2 linked regions of the Polyangium spumosum genome follow. Each later gene encodes a partner of the first gene's protein in a complex. Links are inferred from orthologs where the notes say so. Each region holds a gene or a part of one and is shown on either strand. Other genes may lie near its edges. The genes, in order: xseA and xseB.

Region 1 (5,884 bases):
TCGAGACGGTCGGCCCCGGGTCCTCCGCCTGGATCGCCGTCACCGTCTGCGTGATGATCTCCTCGGGTTTGCCCTCGGGCAGCTTGTCCACGCCCACCACGAGGAAGCTCGGCGCGCCCGAGCCATCCGCGCGGATCTCGAACACGCCCGGTGTCCAGAGATCCTCCTGGAACTCGAGCCCTCGATCTCGCTCCACGAGGTACTCGAAGCGCCGCCACCAGTCGGGCGAGCCCACGAACGTCCCCTCGTAGCGGAAGCAGAGCCGCGGCAGCCCCTTCATCGGCCGCACGCGCATCTCCCCCGCGCGCAGCTCCACCCGCTGCTCCATCGCCCCGTGCTCGCGCATCAGCGCGTGCATGTGCCGCATCGCGAGCAGCGGCCGGAGCGTGATCACCACCGGGTGCGGCCCGCGCCACGTGTACCGCAGCACCGCCGCGTTCTCGCCGCGCACGAGCGCGAGCAGCACCTCGAGCTCGCCGCCCGCGACCGCGTAGGTCCAGCGCGGCACCGGATCCTGATCGAAGCGGTCGAGGTAAAACGGCCCGCGCTCCGGGTTCAGCCCCGGGAACTGGTGCGTCGCCAGATCCCACGCCGCGCGTGGCGCGAGCGACTTGACCGTCACGTCCACGTGCGACAGCACCACGTGCCGCGCGCGCGGCGGCTCCAGCGCCGCGACGAGCAGGCCGTGGTAGCGCCGCGTGTGCATACACGCGACCGTCGAGCTCGCGTACGCCCCGGCGCCGTTGCTCGCGACCCACTCGCGAAAGAGCGCGCGCCCGAGCTCCCGCCGCACGTCCACGTGCGGCCAGATCGAAGCGGCCGCGGCCGCTCCGCCACCGCTCCCGCTCATACCGTGCGCCCTCCTCGATCGAGGGCGTCTTCGGCCGCGCGGCGCATCACCTCGAGCGGCGGCTCCTTCCCGGTCCAGAGCAGGATCGCGCGGGCGGCTTGCCGGACGAGCATCCCGAGCCCCCCTTCGGCCTGGAGGCCCCGGGAGGCGGCGGCGCGCAGAAACGGCGTCATCCTCGGGGTATACACGACGTCGTAGGCGAACGTGTCGCTTCCGAGATCGTCCCAGGGCACGACGTCCCGGACCGACTCCCCCGGATCCTTGCCGAGCATGCCCGCGCTCGTCGCCTGCACGACGACCGACGCGCCCCGCGCGAGGTCCCACCACTGCAGCCGCAGGGCCTGCGTCGCGAAGCTGTCCGGCGCCGACTCGCCCGGCGAAGGCCAGAGCAGCGGCAGCGCCCCCATCCGCCGCACCTGCTCGGCCGACGGCGACGACTCGATGTCCTCCGACCGCGCCCACGAGCGCGACGTCACGCCGATCACCTTGAACCCCAGCTTCTTGCACGCGGCCACGGCCGCCACGCCCGCCCCGCCCGAGCCGATCACCATCGCCCGCTTGCGCGACGCGCCCGGCGCGAGGGCCGCGATGTCGTCCGCGAGCGCGTCCGCGTCCGTGTTGTAGGCCCGGAGCCGCCCGTCCTCGCCCCGACAGAGCACGTTCGCCGCCCCCGGCTCCGTCGCGCTCGTGTCCACCTCGTCCACGAGCTCCAGGACCGCGCGTTTATGCGGCAGCGTCACGTTCGCCCCGCCGATCGCGCCCGACCTGAGCTCGTCGAACGCCGCGACGAGCTCGCCCGCCGTCGGCACGTCGATCGCCCGGTACACGTGCGGCAGCCCGAGCGACGCGTACGCCACCGTGTGAATCACGGGCGAGAGCGAGTGCGCCACCGGGTGCCCGAGGAGCGCGAAGACCTGCCCTTCAGCCATTGTCTCCCCCGCCCGCATCCGGCGCGCTCTCCAGCACCGCCGTGACCTCGGCGCGGATCTGGCCCTCGTGCACCCGCACCGTGATGGCCTCGCCCACGGCCACCTCCTTCGCGTCGCGCACCGCGCGCCCCGACGCCGTCGTCGCGATGGCGTACCCGCGCGCGAGCACCCCGAGCGGCGAGAGCGCGTCGAGCCGCGCCGCGTGCCTCCCGAGTGTCGTCCGCAGCCGCTCGACCCTCCGCCGCTCGGCCGCCACGAGCCGCACCTCGAGCGTCCCCGTCGCCGCGCGCGCCCCCGCGATCACCGCCCGCGGGTGCCTCGCCGCGAGCCGCCGCTCGAGCTCCGCGAGCTCCTCCTTGCGCCGCGAAGTCGCCCGCTCCTGCGCCCGTTCGAGCTTGCTCGTCAGCTCGTCGAGCTTCTGCTGCCGCGCCGCGAGCACGTCCGCGGGCGAGCCGATCGACCGCGCGAGCCTGTCGACGACGGCCCGCCGCCGCTCGATCGCCGCCCGCGTCGCGCGCGCGATACGAATGTACAGATGCCGGAGCTGCATACGCCGCTCCATCCGGTCCGCGACCAGCATCTCTGCGGCCTGCGAGGGCGTCGCCGCGCGCGCGTCCGCCGCGAGATCCGTCAGCGTCACGTCGACCTCGTGCCCGACCGCGCTCACGACCGGCACGGGGAAACTCGCCACCTTCCGGACGAGCGCCTCGTCGTTGAACGCGGAGAGATCCTCGGCCGATCCGCCGCCGCGCCCGAGGATCACCACCTCCACCTCGGGCACCCGCGCGAGCTGATCGAGCGCGCGGGCCATCGACTGCGCGGCGCCCGGCCCTTGCACCGTCGCCCGCGCGAGCAGGATCCGCGGCGCGCCGCGCCGGTACGACACGGTCACGATGTCGTGGATGGCCGCGCCGCTGCCGCTCGTCACGACCCCGATCACGGCCGGATCCACGGGCAGCGCGCGTTTCCTCTCCGCCGCGAAGACCCCCTCGCCCGCGAGCTTCTGCTTCAGCCGCTCCAGCGCCTCGAGCAACGCGCCCCGCCCGGCCGGCCGCACGTCGCTCACCGAGAACTGCAGCTTCCCGCGTGGCACGTACACCGTGGCCCGGCCGATGAGCACCACACGCGCCCCGTCCGCGAGCAGCTTCCGCGCGCGTGGCGACGCCGTCTTGTACATGACGCAATCGATGCAGGCGTCCTCGCGCTCGTCCTTCAGCGTGAAGTACGCGTGCCCGCTCGCGTGCAGCCGAAAGCCTCCGACCTCGCCGAGGACCCGCACGTCCTGCGACGCGCCCTCGACGACCCTCCGGAGCCGCTGATCGAGCGCGGCCACGGAGATCACCTCGGGCTCGTCCGGTGCCTCGGGGCGCGCGGGGTAGGAGCTCCCGAGAGGCTGGTAGCCCGCCACGTCGTCAGGGACCGATGCCCCGTGGAAAGAGAGCGCGGGGCCCGATTCGCGTCGCTGCACGGCGGGCCGAGAGGTAGCTCGTAACGCGCCGGAGGGAAAGGGAAACCCGCCTGAGCGGAGCCGTGCTACGTGGCCTCCCGTGATTCGCAAGGTCCTCATCGCCAACCGCGGCGAGATCGCCGTCCGCATCATCCGCACGCTCCACGAGATGGGCATCGCCGCCGTCGCCGTGTACAGCGAAGCCGACCGCAAATCTCTGCACGTCCGGCTCGCCGACGAGGCCTACTGCATCGGCCCGGCGCCCGCGCGCGAGAGTTACCTCGACATCCAGCGGGTCCTCGACGCCGCCCGCAAATCCGGCGCCGACGCCATCCACCCTGGATACGGCTTCCTCTCGGAAAAGAGCGAATTCGCGGAGGCCTGCGAGCGCGCGGGCATCACCTTCATCGGCCCCCCGGCCCGCGCGATGGCCGCGATGGGCTCGAAGACCGCCGCGCGCGCCAAGATGGCCGCGGCCGGCGTGCCCATCACGCCCGGCGGCGACGCCTCCACGGTCGAAGAGGCCCGCGCGACGGCCGAACGTGTCGGCTACCCCGTGCTCATCAAGGCCGCGATGGGCGGCGGCGGCAAGGGCATGCGCCTCGTGCACAACGCCGAGGAGATGGCGAGCGCCTTCGAGCGCGCCCAGAGCGAAGCCGCCCGCGCCTTCGGCGACCCCACGGTCTACATCGAGAAGGCGATCCTCCGCCCCCGGCACGTGGAAATCCAGGTGATGGGCGATCGCCACGGCAACATGGTGCACCTCTTCGAGCGCGACTGCTCGATCCAGCGCCGCCACCAGAAGGTCATCGAAGAGACCCCCTGCCCCGTCGCGACACCCGAGCTCATCCGCCGCATGGGCGAGGTCGCGGTGAAGGGCGCGCTCGCGGTTGGTTACTTCTCGGCCGGCACGTTCGAGTTTTTGCTCGGCGAGGACGGGAGCTTTTACTTCCTGGAGATGAACACCCGCCTCCAGGTCGAGCACCCGGTGACGGAGTGGATCACGGGCACGGACCTCGTGGCCGAAATGGTACGCGTGGCGGCGGGCGAGAAGCTCGCGTGGCGACAGGACGAGCTCGTGCGTCGAGGCGCGGCGATCGAGTGCCGCATCTACGCCGAGGACCCGATCGGCTTCTTGCCGAGCCCCGGCAAGATCGAAGCGCTCCGCGTGCCCGCGGGCCCGTGGGTGCGCGACGACGGCGGCTTCTACGAGGGCGCGACCGTGCCGAGCCACTACGACCCGCTGATCTCGAAGGTGAGCGTGTGGGGACCGGACCGGAAGACGGCCATCGGGCGCATGCGCCGTGCGCTCTCCGAGTACGTGGTGACGGGCATCAAGACGAACATCGTCTTCCACGAGAAGGTGCTCGCGCACCCGTCGTTCGTGGAGGGCCGCTACACGACGGGCTTCATCGACGAGAACAAGGAAGCGCTGCTCGGTTACTCGGACGTCCACGAGGAGGACGAGGCGACACTCGCGGTGGCCATCGCGGTGGCGGCGGCGCGGGCGGAGCGGAAGGCGCAGCGGACGGCGGGGCAGGCGCTCGAGGATCGAGGCCGGCTGTCACCGTGGGTGGAGCAACATCGGGCGCGGGTGATGAAGTAGCCTGCTAGAGGTCGGGATACGCCGTCCAGAGCCCCGCGCGTCCGGGCGTGCGGACGGCGTAGACGATGCCGGGCTCGGGCCAGAAGACCTCATTGAATTCGGCGACGCCCGTATCGACCTCGACCTGCTGGCCATTAAACGGGATCCAGGCCTCGAGGGTGCCTGCGCCGAGCGCGGCGTCCCAGTCGCGAACATATCCGAGCACGGGCGCTTGCCAGGAAAGACGCCAGGTCCGACCGTGGACCCGCGGGACCCGGAGCGTCTCGGCCAGGGTCTGCCCGTCGAAGACGACGAGCGTCCCGACCTCCTCCTGCGCGTCCGCGACCGCGACGAGATAACCGGTGAAGCTCCCTCCCCCTGCCGCCCCCGCGATGCCCTCGACGAGCGGAGAAAAGCCGCCATCCGGCTTCCATTTCCCCAGCGTGCCGGCCGTGCCGTCGTGGTCGAGGGTGAGGAGAAAACCATCCCCGTGCGACCGGAGGCCCAGGTCGAGCCTCGAATCGGTCCCGACGAGCACCGGCTCGCCGCCCTCCGGGACGGCCCAGAGCTCGCGCTTTTTGCCCGGCTCCTCGCGCTCGAAGAAGAGCCAGGGGCTCTCCTCTAGCCTGCGCGAATCCACGTACGTGACCCCGGGACCGAACGCGCGCTTCTCCCCCGTCTCCCAATCCCGGACCGCGAGCACGCCGGCCGCGCAGTCTTCGTGGTAGGCGAGCCTCGACGAGCCCCAGAGATATTCGAGTTTGCACGGCGCGGCCGGCGTGGGAATGGCCGTGGGCGCGTCTTCCCCCAGCTTCAGCACCCAGAGGCCCTTTTCGTCGACATAGGCCACCTCGGCCCCGGAGGGCCCGACCACGAATTCGGTCACGCCCGCGCCCGCGGTTTGCACGAGTTTCCCGTCGAGCTCACGCACGACCAGGCTCCCGCCCTCGATCAACCAGAATCGGCTGTACATGGGACTCCAGAAGCTCACGCCCTTGACGATCGTCTTCACCGAGCCGGCCCAGGGATCGATCGTCACGATTTCACCGGACGTCGTCCGCACAACGTAGCCC
Region 2 (5,898 bases), on another replicon or contig:
AGGTCGGGCACAAGCTGTCCGTCGTCCGAGGCCAGCCGAGCGGCGGCTTCGTCCGCTCCTTGCCGCGCGGGATGGGCTTGTCGCTCCATCGAGGCTGAAACGGCGAAGGCTCGGGGCCGAGCGTGTTCAGCCTCTGCATCACCGGCCAGACGCGGTTCGCGGAGGCCGTGACGAATTTCTCCAGGTGGCGCACGGACAACATCGCTGCTGTTTCCTCCCTCGGCCCCCCGACGGGTGACGTAACGTAGTTGCGGGTCGCCAGAACGACCAGCATTTTCGTTCCGTTCTGAGGGTTCGGAAAAGGCATCGCGCAACTCGGGCGTGACAACCCCAGCCCACCTGGTCGATAGTGCCGCTCCGATGCGCCGTTCGCTCGCCCTCTTCGCAACGCTGGCGTTCGCAGCGTCCTGCCTGACCTCCGCCGAGGCCGGGGCACAAGGGATCGCCGTGGGCCGGGCGCGGCCCGTCACCGTCGACGACGACGGCGAGAGTTATGGCCCGCCCCGAGGCACGTTGCGCGGCACGTTCGGCGTGCCCGTCGCCGAGCGGCTGCTCGAGTCGGGGTCGGCGGAGGGGCGGCTGCGCGGCGTGCAGCGCCTCGGCGCGATCGGGACGCCGGAGGCGATCGACGCGCTGACGAGCGCGTTCGAGCAGTCGTCGATCCTGACGCGTGACGGGCGCACGCGGCTCGAAGGGGTGCGGATCCTGGCCAAGCACGCGGATCGTGAGGCCGTGCGGCCGCTGCTCGTCCGTGAGCTCACGGAAGGCGGGCCGGAGGCGCGCGCGGCCTCCCACGGAGGGCTCGCGCGTGGGGCCGCGGCGCTCGCGCTCGCGAGGAGCCACGACAAGAAGGCCCTCTCGGCGCTGCTCGGCGCGGTGCTGCAAGGCGGGCCCGGCAGAGAGGCCGCGCAGGCGGCGCTCGTGGTCCACCCGCCGGCGTCGGTCGCGCCGCTGCTCGAGGGGCGTCGCCGGATCGAGCCGGCCCTCTGCGTGTTGCTCGGGGAGCTCGGCGACGTGCGCGCGATCCCGCGCCTGCGGCAAGCGCTGAACGACGTGGACCCGGCCCACCGCGCGGCGGCGGCGCTCGCGCTCGCGCGGCTCGGGGACGGGAGCGCCGGGGAGGCCGCGCGCACGTGGGTGAAGTCGGACGACGTGAAGCAGAAGCGCGCGGGCGCCGAGGTGCTCGCGCGGCTCGGCGCCGTGGGCGCGGCCGAGGCGATCGGGGCGCTGCTCGCGGCGGGCCCGACGCGCCTCGACGGCGTGCGCCTCGCGCTCGTCGCGCCCTCGCCGGCCCTCGTGAAGCCCCTCGTCGCGGCGCTCGAGGCGCTCGACCTCGACGATCGAGAGCAGGTGATCGCGGCGATCGGGCGCGCAGGCGGGCCGGAGGCGGCGACGGCGCTGCTCGCCGCGCTCGGCAAGCCCGAGCATGCGACGGCGGCGGCGTTCGCCCTGGCGCGGATGCCGGGCAAGGAGGCGCGCGCGGCGCTCGAGCGGGCGCTCGGGAGCACGTCGGCGAAGAAGGGAGCGCCTCGCCGGTTGATCACGCGCGCGGCGCTCGTGCGCGCGCTCGTGCTCGGGGAGGAGCCGCGTGGCCTCGGGGACGTGCTCGCGGCGATGGCGAACGAGAAGGAGCCGGCCGACCGCGCGGTGAGCGTCTTTGGTCGGGTCGCGACGGGCCGCACGAGCGTGCGGGACGCGCTCGACGCTGCTTGCCCGGACAAGAAGCCGTGTGACGTGGCGCTCGTCGCCGCGGCGGCTCGCGCCTCGCTCGCGCGCGCCGCGTCCGGCGAGGGCGACGGACCGGCGGAGCTCGCGCGTGTGTTCGGCGCGAGGGCCTCGAAGGGCGACGCGCCCTCGGCGATCGAGATCGCGGCGGGCGTCGCGCTGCTCGCCGATCCGAGCGGCGCGGGCCTCTCGGCGTCGCTGCTCGCGCGCTGGGCCGAGGGCGAGAGCCCGCTCGCGCCTCTGGCTGCGCGTGCGCTCCCGAGCCGCGACGACGAGGCGATCCGCGGCCGTATCAAGCGCCTGCTCGCGGGCACCGACCCGGTCATCCGCGCGCACACGGCGCTTGGCCTCGCGCTCGATCCGGAGCCCGACGCGACCTCGCTGCTCGCGAGCGCCTACCGCTTCGAGGAGGATCCGACCGTGCGGCGCGCCGTCGTGCGAGCGCTCTCCGTGCGTCGCGAGAAGGTACGTGTGGCGACGCTCGAGCTCGCGCGGGACCTCGACCCCGACGACCAGGTCCGGGCCCTCGCGCGTGCGGCGTTGACGAAGACCGGCCGCGCGCTTTTGCCGGCGACGAGCGTGCCGGGCGGCCCGGTCGCGTGGGTGTCGCTCGTGGCGAACGCGCCGTCGGCGCTCGTTTCGATCCAGGGGCGGGCGGCGCGGCTCGTCCGTTCGGACGGCGTGGTGGTGCCGGTGGTGGCGGATCCTGACGGCGTGCTGCTCGTCCCGGGGCTGCCGGACGGGCCTGCCGCGCTCACGCTTGCGCCCGAGGCCGTCCCGGGGGACGCTCTGGCGCCATGAGCGAAGAGACGGCGATGAACAAGCCAACTGCGGCGACGCAAGCGGGCGCGCTCTCGTTCGAGGAGTCGACGCGTAGGCTCTCGGCCATCGTGGAGGAGCTCGAGGGTGGCGAGCTGCCGCTCGAGAAGTCCCTCGCGCTCTTCGAGGAGGGTGTGCGCCTCGCGCGTGCGGCGAAGGAGCGGCTCGACCGTGCCGAGCGTCGGGTGGAGGAGCTTCTCGGCGTCGACGCGCAGGGCAAGCCCATCGTGCGCGAGTTCGAGAGCTAGGAGGGGCGGGACTCCGTGCGAACGGCGGCGGCGCTCATCATTGGCAACGAGCTGCTCAGCGGCAAGATCGCGGACGCGAACGTGGTCGTGCTCGCGCGGGCCTTGCGTTCGCTCGGCGTGGTCTTCCGGCGGGTGGTGATGGTGCTCGACGAGATCGACGTCATCGCCGAGGAGGTGCGTCTGCTCTCCTCCACGCACGACTGGCTCTTCACGAGCGGCGGGGTGGGTCCGACACACGACGACGTGACGATCGACGCGGTCGCGCGGGCGTTTGGCACGCACGTGGTGAGTGAGCCGTCGATGGAGGCGATGCTTCGGGCCTACTACGGCGAGAAGCTGACCGCGGGTCATTTGCTGATGGCGCGTATGCCGCACGGGGCGCGCCTGGCGTCGAGCGTGTCGATGCCGTGGCCGACGGTGGTGATGAAGAACGTGTGGGTGCTGCCCGGGGTGCCGGAGATCTTCCAGGCGAAGATCCCGCTCATCCGCGACGAGCTCGGCGCGGACGTGCCGTTCGTGTCGCACGCGGTGTTCACGACGCTGGACGAGGGCACGCTCAAGCCGATGCTCGACCACGTGGTCTCGTCGCACCCGGACGTGGAGGTCGGCTCGTACCCGCGCTGGAGCGGGCTCGAATATCGAACGAAGCTGACGTTCGACGGGCTGGACGGGGAGAAGGTGCGGTCGGCGCGGGACGCGTTCGCGGCGAGCTTGCCGGAAGAGGCGGTCGTGAGGGTGGAGTAGGGGAGGGGGGCGTGCAGACACCCGAGGCCCAGCATCACGATACGACGGTTCGTATCGAACGACTCGCCGTCGAGAACTTCCGGTGTTTCGAGCGGACGTCCTTGTCGTTCCAGGCCGGACTGGCTGTGCTGATCGGGAAGAATGGGGCCGGCAAGACGACCCTTCTGGATGCCATTGCGACGGCGCTCGCCGGATGGCTGGTGAACCTGTCTCATGACGAAAGGGGCTTCGTCATGGGGTCGGCGATCGTTGGTTCAGCGATTGTGGGCTCGGCGCCCTTGGGATGGTCGCTATCTCCATCCGATGTCCGCGTGGCGCGGATCGACAAGGCGGGGATCACGACGTTCGAGCCCCAGTTTCCCGCGCGCATCCAGGCGGAGCTGCGGCTGTCTGGTGAGCTCTTCGGATCCGGCGTCGAGAGAACACCGCCGGGTTCCGTAGGATGGAAGGTCGATTCATCCCTGGTCGATTCTGCCACGGTGATGCGCGAAGCCGTGCAAAACGGCCTCGATGTCACGCTGCCGCTGGTCGCCTATTACGGCACCGATCGCACCTGGCGGAGCGGACAAGAGCCATCCGCCAAGCGCGACGATCTATCCCGCCTTGCAGGTTACGCAGGTTGCCTCGAGCCCACCACGGATCTATCGAGCGTGCGTTCGTGGTTCCGGCGCATGGAGCTGCTCGCACTCCAGGACGGCCGTACACCGCCGGTCCTCGAAGCCAGCCGACGTGCCATCCTCGCGTGCCTTGATGGGTTCGATCTCGTTCGTTACGACGCCCGTCTCGACGACCTCGCGGCCCGCTCCACCACGACCGGCCTTTTCCTCGCATTCGCCCAGCTCAGCGCTGGGCAGAAGAACCTCCTCGGCATGGTCGCGGACATGGCCTTCCGCGCGGCGACGCTCAATCCCCACCTCGGCGCGGACGCCGCCGAACAGACGCCGGGTATCGTGCTCATCGACGAGATCGAGCTGCACCTCCACCCCGCCTGGCAACGCCGCGTCATCCCCGACCTGCGCCGCGCCTTCCCCAAGGTCCAGTTCATCATCACGACGCACTCGCCCCAGGTCCTCAGCGAAGTACCTACCGAATCCGTCATCGTCCTCGACGACTCCCAGGCCTACCACCCCGCTGCCCCGACCGAGGGCCGTGATTCAAACTCGATCCTCTTCGAAGTCCTCGGCGTGTCGCCTCACCCGAAAGAGACCGTCGCCGAACTCGAAGCCATCGCGCATTTGATCGACGACGGCAACGACGCCGAGGCGCGGAAGCGGCTCGATGCGCTCGCCGAGAGATTGACCGAGCGTGATCCCGAGGTCAGCAGGCTGCGGGGCATCCTCGACGTGGTGGAGCGCATCGATGCGGGTGATCACGAAGGGGCCTGAGCCCTCGGCATTGCGAAACTATCGCGCCGTGCCGGGCGCCATCTACGACGGGAAGGACTTCACACCCGTCAAAGTCGAGATTCGCGAGGCGCTGATCCGCGATCAGGACGCGCTCTGCTGCTACTGCATGCGTGGTTTCAAGGTCCGCCCTCACCGAACGGACCCGGACGCGTCGCCGGTCGCCCAGATGAAGGTCGAACACTGGCGCTCGCAGCGACACTTCCCAGCGCTCCAGCTCGCGTGGACCAACCTGCTCGGCGCCTGCCTCGGAGGCGAGGGCTCTCCGAAGAACGATCAGACGTGTGATACCCGCAAGGGGGAAGACGCCATCTCCTTGAACCCCCTGGACAAGTCACATGTCGCGACCCTGCGCTGCGGCTCCGACGGTCGCCTGGAGTCGACGGAACCACGGTTCCAGGAGGACATCGACAAGCGCCTCGGGTTGAACCACCCGATCCTCGTGAGCGAGCGCAAGGCCTGGCTCAAGAGGGCCCACGACAAGCTCCGCGCGAAACACAAGGGAGAGTTCCCGCTGTCGGCGGTTCGAGCGCTCTCCGACGCACTGGAGGAGCCAGCCCGAAGCGTCCTCCAGCTCTGGACGCGCAAGCGGTACGGCAACTCGTAGGGGCACGACCCCCCGCCGTCCTCCCCCCGCCCCGAACCTCAACGCGTATCACTTCCGGTCCTCCCCTCCACGACCGAAACCTCAACACGTTGCCCCTCCGGTCCTCCCCTCCACGACCGGAACCTCAACACCTTGCACCTCCGCTCCTCCCTCCCACGACCGACCCCTCGACGCCGAGCACCTCTCCACCTCCCACGCACGTTTCCGTCGTGACTACCGCCGCCCGGCGGCCGTCCGACCTACCGCTTCACCCCACGCGTCCCCCGGCTCGGCCTGGGAGGAGGAGTCCACATGTCGTCTCGCTCGTTCTCGCCCAACCAGCTCGTCTCCTTGCCTCGTATGACCGCCGTCT

The links.
Region 2: the proteins of xseA (region 1) and xseB are in contact, whole or in part, in a cryo-EM structure (PDB 8TXR), measured with the Escherichia coli proteins. The link is inferred for Polyangium spumosum from one-to-one orthologs.

Annotation. Positions count from the first base shown.
Region 1 is NZ_WJIE01000004.1:543,371-549,254, reverse strand. What follows is about bases 1,010-3,995. They hold xseA (exodeoxyribonuclease VII large subunit), read right to left. Parts: upstream 3,248-3,995; coding sequence 1,772-3,247; downstream 1,010-1,771. Other genes in these bases: accC (acetyl-CoA carboxylase biotin carboxylase subunit), read left to right, coding at 3,327-3,995; GF068_RS16165 (shikimate dehydrogenase family protein), read right to left, coding at 1,010-1,779. Also shown: GF068_RS16170 (amylo-alpha-1,6-glucosidase), read right to left, coding at 1-850; more of GF068_RS16165, read right to left, coding at 847-1,009; more of accC, read left to right, coding at 3,996-4,832; GF068_RS16150 (hypothetical protein), read right to left, coding at 4,837-5,884. UniProt on the Escherichia coli protein: Bidirectionally degrades single-stranded DNA into large acid-insoluble oligonucleotides, which are then degraded further into small acid-soluble oligonucleotides.
Region 2 is NZ_WJIE01000003.1:663,191-669,088, reverse strand. Bases 1,158-4,157 are described here. They hold xseB (exodeoxyribonuclease VII small subunit), read left to right. Parts: upstream 1,158-2,522; coding sequence 2,523-2,792; downstream 2,793-4,157. Other genes in these bases: GF068_RS12770 (AAA family ATPase), read left to right, coding at 3,548-4,157; GF068_RS47005 (competence/damage-inducible protein A), read left to right, coding at 2,808-3,536; GF068_RS12785 (HEAT repeat domain-containing protein), read left to right, coding at 1,158-2,526. Outside these bases: GF068_RS12790 (radical SAM protein), read right to left, coding at 1-202; more of GF068_RS12785, read left to right, coding at 361-1,157; more of GF068_RS12770, read left to right, coding at 4,158-4,921; GF068_RS12765 (HNH endonuclease family protein), read left to right, coding at 4,896-5,546; GF068_RS12760 (hypothetical protein), read left to right, coding at 5,838-5,898. UniProt on the Escherichia coli protein: Bidirectionally degrades single-stranded DNA into large acid-insoluble oligonucleotides, which are then degraded further into small acid-soluble oligonucleotides.